Regions from separate parts of the Pseudomonas sp. SG20056 genome, predicted to be linked through region 1. Evidence: predicted binding sites of a transcription regulator. Region 1 holds the regulator's gene; the other holds the start of a gene.
The links. The regulator FliA, encoded in region 1, starts transcription of late flagellar genes. The targets are predictions, from matches to a motif close to CTAAAGTTTNNNNNNNNNNNGCCGNTAA.
Positions count from the first base shown of each region.

Region 2: a site for FliA is predicted at 1,400-1,427, ahead of RHP75_RS14075 (flagellin). Genes of this name have one in related genera too.

Region 1 covers NZ_CP134499.1:1,526,586-1,529,737, forward strand. The annotation lists gene flhF (flagellar biosynthesis protein FlhF) at 1-684, shown strand, start outside; gene fleN (flagellar synthesis regulator FleN) at 762-1,592, shown strand; gene fliA (RNA polymerase sigma factor FliA) at 1,589-2,335, shown strand; gene RHP75_RS07335 (chemotaxis response regulator CheY) at 2,433-2,807, shown strand; gene RHP75_RS07340 (protein phosphatase CheZ) at 2,827-3,152, shown strand, end outside.
Region 2 covers NZ_CP134499.1:2,946,547-2,949,698, forward strand. The annotation lists gene RHP75_RS14075 (flagellin) at 1-1,299, opposite strand, end outside; gene RHP75_RS14080 (glycosyltransferase) at 1,590-3,152, opposite strand, start outside.

The DNA.
Region 1 (3,152 bases):
CAGGAACCGATGGAAGAGGGCGGCGTAATCGCCTTGGTAGGCCCTGCTGGCATGGGCAAAACCACTACTCTGGCCAAGCTGGCCGCGCGTTACGTGCTCAAGTACGGCGCCCAGCATATTGCCCTGGTCAGCCTGGACAGCTACCGCATTGGTGCTCAGGAGCAGCTCAAGACCTTGGGGCGTATTCTCAATGTCCCGGTAACGCTGGTTGACCCTGGTCAATCGTTGACTCAAGCCTTGGCTCCGCTGGCGCGCAAGCGGGTGGTGCTGATTGACACTGCCGGCCTGCCCGCCAATGACCCAGCCCTGCGCATGCAGCTGGAAACGCTGGCCAGCCGTGGTGTCAACGCAAAAAATTATCTGGTCATGGCCGCTACCAGCCAGGGCCAAGTGCTGAAAGCCGCCTACCATAGTTATAAGCGTTGCGGCTTGTCTGGCTGCATTCTGACAAAAGCGGATGAGGCCACCAGCCTGGGTGAGGTTTTAGGACTGGCTATTAGCCAGCGTCTACCGGTAGCCTATCTCGCTGATGGGCCACGCATTCCCGATGATTTGCAGATTCCACGCAGTCATCAATTGGTTAGCCGGGCCGTAGGGCTGCAGGCAACCCAGGATCCAAGCGAAGATACGATGGCGGAGATGTTTGCCGGGCTTTACCAGCAACCCGCACGACGCGTCAGTTAAGCGTCCTGCTGTTGGCAATGAACCGCGCTTAGCCAGCCAAGTGGCTCCAGTCGAAGTTAGACAAGGTGTGTAGAAATATGGGTATGCATCCCGTACAGGTGATTGCGGTGACCGGCGGCAAAGGTGGCGTCGGTAAGACCAACGTCTCGGTGAACCTGGCGTTGGCCCTGGCTGATCTCGGCCGTCGGGTGATGCTGATGGACGCCGACCTTGGCTTGGCCAACGTCGACGTGTTGTTGGGCCTCAGCGCCAAACGCACCCTGGAAGACGTCATCAGTGGCGAGTGCGAGCTGCGCGATGTGTTACTGCAGGGCCCTGGCGGCATTCGTATCGTGCCGGCAGCCTCGGGTATTCAGAGCATGGTGCAGCTGTCACCCATGCAACATGCGGGGCTTATCCAGGCGTTCAGCGATATCAGTGACAACCTCGACGTGTTGATCATCGACACCGCCGCGGGTATTGGTGACGGTGTTGTGAGCTTCGTGCGCGCTGCCCAGGAAGTGCTGGTGGTGGTGTGTGATGAGCCTACGTCGATTACCGATGCCTACGCGCTGATCAAATTGCTCAACCGCGACCACGGCATGAACCGTTTCCGCGTACTGGCCAATATGGCTCACAGCCCGCAGGAAGGTCGCAACCTCTTTGCTAAGCTGACTAAAGTCACTGATCGTTTTCTTGATGTTGCCCTGCAGTATGTAGGCGCAGTGCCGTATGACGAGTCAGTGCGCAAGGCCGTGCAGAAGCAGCGCGCGGTCTACGAAGCCTTCCCGCGCTCGAAGTGCGCGCTGGCGTTCAAGGCGATAGCCCAGAAAGTCGACGCCTGGCCGTTACCGGCTAACCCGCGCGGTCATTTGGAGTTTTTCGTTGAGCGTCTGGTGCAGCAACCGATCGCGGACACGGCCATATGACAGCAGCCTCTGGACTTCGTATGTATAGCAAGGCGCAGGCGCAGGATTCCCAGCACCAGTTGATCGAGCGCTACGCGCCCCTGGTCAAACGCATTGCCTATCACTTGCTGGCCCGTCTACCGGCCAATGTGCAGGTCGATGATCTGATTCAGGCCGGGATGATCGGTCTGCTTGAAGCGTCAAAAAAATACGACTCCAGCAAAGGTGCCAGTTTCGAGACGTTCGCCGGTATTCGCATTCGCGGCTCAATGCTTGATGAGGTGCGTAAAGGTGATTGGGCGCCACGTTCAGTGCATCGCAATAGCCGCATGGTTAGCGACGCAATTCGAATAATTGAGGCCAGAACCGGCAGAGACGCTAAAGATCAAGAGGTTGCGGCCGAACTCCAATTGAGTCTCGAGGATTACTACGGCATTCTTGGCGACACTTTAGGCAGCCGCCTGTTCAGTTTCGACGACCTGTTGCAGGACGGCGAGCACGGTGGGCTGGGTGAAGACGCTGGCAGCAACCACCTCGAACCTTCTCGTGATCTGGAAGATGAACGCTTTCAGGCGGCCCTGGCAGATGCCATTGCCAACCTGCCGGAGCGCGAGCGCCTGGTGTTAGCGCTATATTACGATGAAGAACTGAATCTTAAAGAGATCGGCGAGGTGTTGGGGGTTAGCGAATCACGTGTAAGCCAACTACACAGTCAGTGTGCCGCTCGTTTACGCGCTCGTTTGGGCGAGTGGCGTGCACATTGAGTTGTATTCGCTAGCGCTGGGCCGGTTTCACGATTAAAAGCGCACGCAGGTTGCTGTGTGCGTTTGGGACTGTACGGAGGTCGACTTGGACAAGAACATGAAAATCCTCATCGTTGATGACTTTTCAACGATGCGACGGATCATCAAGAACCTCCTGCGTGACTTGGGGTTCACCAACACAGCGGAAGCCGATGATGGCGTCACCGCGCTGCCCATGCTGCAGAGCGGCAGTTTCGATTTTCTGGTGACGGACTGGAACATGCCCGGCATGACGGGCATCGACCTGCTGCGCGCGGTACGTGCAGACGAGCGCCTGAAAACCCTGCCGGTGTTGATGGTCACCGCAGAAGCCAAGCGCGATCAGATCATTGAAGCAGCCCAGGCTGGGGTTAACGGTTATGTAGTCAAACCGTTCACTGCCCAGGTGCTGAAAGAGAAGATTGAAAAGATCTTCGAGCGGGTCAACGGCTGATGTTTGCCATGAGGGTGCTATGGAACATAAAGATTCCGTTCAGGGTGACCTTGAGTCGACCCTGAAACACAACGCTCGCCAACTGGTAGACAGCCTGGAACAAGGCAACTTTGGTGAAGCGGTACAGCTGATACATGAGCTCAACAAAGCGCGTGACCGTGGCCTGTATCACGAGGTCGGCAAGCTGACCCGTGAGCTGCATAACGCCATCGTCAATTTCCAGCTCGACCCCCGTGTGCCACATGCCACTGAGGTTTCGCAAATCACCGATGCCACCGAGCGTTTGAATTACGTGGTGACGATGACCGAAAAAGCGGCCAATCGCACCATGGATCTGGTTGAGCA
Region 2 (3,152 bases), 1.4 Mb from region 1:
CTCGAAACGGTTCTGAACAGCACCAAGCTGGGCACGCTGGCTATCGATGTTAGAGATCGCACCGTTGATGATACCCAGAGCGTCCTGCGCACCTGTGGCCGTACCGATGTCAATGGTATTGACCGCATCCAGCTCACTGAAGCCATCAGTACCCAGAGCACCACTCATCCCATTCACACTGAAGGCATCAGCTGCTTCAAGCTGAACTTGACCGTCAGCACGCGCACCTCCGCCAGTCACGATGGTAGCTGCAGTACCCACGTCATCTTCACCGTCGAAGCTATTAGCCTGCAGGGTTGCACCACCGGAGCCTGCGTAGTTGCTAATGCTGATCGCATCGCCACGGGAGCTGGTCAGCTCAATGGTGCTGCCTTTGGAAACAGCCGAAATACCCGTTTTACCGGTTTCACGGTTGATCGCATCAGCCAGGGAAGACAGGTTGCTCAGGTCGTTCACTACGGCAGAAACAGTGGCAGAGTCAGTATCAAGCGATTTGCTGGTCAGGCCAGACAGATCGAAAGAAACAGTACCCGAGACAGTGATACCACCCAATGTGGCAACGGTACGAGCGTTGGCAGTTACGCCGGTTTCGTCGCTCTTAGCGTTGATGGCACGAGCCACTTCACTCGCCGAACCGCTGGCTGTACCGGCAATGGCTACATCACCGTCGGACAGTTTGGAGTTGATATTGAAGGACGCATCACCGTAAGCACTACCCGAGGTAGCACTGAACGCAGCACCCGAAGCAGTAGCAGCAGCGGCCGCACCATCAGTGGTAAAGCGGTTGATACCGATACGATCAGTGGCTGCAGAACCGATCGAAACGCTGATGGTTTCGTAGGCGTTTGCACCCACCTGGAAGCTTTGCGAACCAAAAGAACCATCAAGAATCTTACGACCACCGAAGCTGGTGGTTTCAGAAATACGGTTCAGTTCTTGTTGCAACTGCGACACTTCGCCTTGCAGAGCTGCACGCTCAGTCGCACCGTTGGAACCGTTAGCCGACTGCAGAGCCAAGTCACGGATACGTTGCAGAATGCCAGTCGACTGCTGCAGTGCACCTTCAGCGGTTTGTGCCAGGGAAATGCCATCGTTGGAGTTACGGGTCGCAACGTTTAGACCGTTGATCTGACTGGTCAGGCGGTTGGAAATTTGCAGACCGGCGGCGTCATCCTTGGCGCTGTTGATGCGGAAGCCGGTGGACAGGCGCTGCAGCGAAGTGTCCAGGCCTTTGGATGAGCTGTTGAGGTTACGCTGAGTGTTGAGTGACGCTACGTTTGTGTTGACTGTAAGGGCCATGGTGTTTGCCTCCAAAGGACCGTGCTACTGAGTTTGTCTGAGCCTGCGAGCTTCGGGCCTGCTTTGCTCAGACGCCCCATAAAGTTCGCATTCGATCTTTATATCGGCGGCCTTAGGAACAGCTTTAGCAACTCGTTCTATTTTTTTTTCCGCAGATAGAACAATTACTTAAGCGGCAACACCGAGAAAAATCTGGTATCTGCCGACATCCCGACGGCAAATACCGATTTTTTCACGTACCAAAACAGCTTTATTAATGCACCACACAAACCGGCAGCATGCTGTCGGCATCAATCGGGCAACCATGAGGCTCTCCAAGCCTCAATATTTGCCCCATCCAGCATCCAGCCACCCTGCACCTGACGGCGCAGCTCATCGCCCATCCTGGCACTCGCCTCCAGATCACTGATGTGCATACGAATGGCGTCGACCCAATCCTTGAAACGGTTTTTCACCCGAGTTACCGGCAGTGCGCCCTGGTAGCACACCAGGTCACTGCAAACCACCGGGAAACCACACGCGCCGTACTCAAGAAGACGCAGGTTGCTTTTACATTCATTGAACAGGTTCTGCTCGACTGGCGCCAAAGCCAGATCCAGATCCAGCCGGGCCAATGCGGCTGGGTACAGATCAATTGCAACGCCGGCATGCAACTCATGTACATAAGGGCGAATTCGGTCCGGGCACATCCCCATAAACACCCACTCGACCTCACCTGCCAGCTCTTTGACCACGTCAGTGATCAGCTCAAGATCACCGGTATGACTGATACCACCCGCCCAACCAACGCGCGGTTTCCTGCCGCGTTGTCGCTTGGATGAAAGGCCGCTCCACCAATCCACCGGCAAGCGGTTCTCAATCACCCGAATGTCCCCATGCAAGCCGGCAAAGGCCTCAGCCAACGGCGCAGTGGATACCGTGAAGCGATCGACAAAGCTCAGCCCCTTGCGCAGCGACTTAAGTATGTCTTTTGGCATCTGCGGACGATGCACGCTTTTGAGTGGCAGGTTGGGCAGGTAATCGTCCAACTCATAAATGGTGAAAGCGCGCGAGAACTTCTTGATCCGCCGCATCGCATCCAGCCGCTCATCACCTATTTGTCGTTGCAGCACAATCACGTCAGGATCAAGACGCTCCAGATCCGGCACCTGCAACAACCCAATAGACATCATGCCATCGACCATTCCGTGCTCTTTAAGCGCCGAGAACGGTTTGATCACACGGTAGTTACCGCAGCCAAAGGGATCCGCCGGATGCGCCAGTACCACTGGCAGCGGGCGCCAGCTCAGTGGACGCCAGGTCAAACCGGCGTCAGCTTCTAAATCAAAACCGCGCCCGCTGAGCGCCAGATTACGGTTGTAAGCAGGATCACGTGCAATATCGGGCAGGTGACGTTCGTAGAGAGCATCCTGCCCAGCCACGTCAGGCTCTCGGTATACATGGTCATGCATTAACACCGCATGAGCAGCCCATACGGTCAGGTAACCCGCTGAACGCACCCGAAGGCAGAAATCGACATCACGGTAGGCACTCAGCGTTGTATCCAACCCGCCCACTTGATGATAGATGTCAGCGCGGACCATCAGGCAGGCATCGCTGACGGCGCTGTAGTTCTGATCGACCTGCAGACGCTGCAGGTAACCCGCGCTGTCCATTGCCTCACCGGCAAAAATACGGCCTGCAGGACCGCGCAGCCCGAGCAGCAAGCCAGCTTGATCAATACGCCCATCACCGCTCAGCAGTTTGCCGCCGACGACACCAACTTCAGGACGCTGCGCATGATTGAGCAACTCGCCCAGCCAGCCGTCGCTCACCACAACCGCCTCACCAGACAACAACAGCAAGTACTCTCC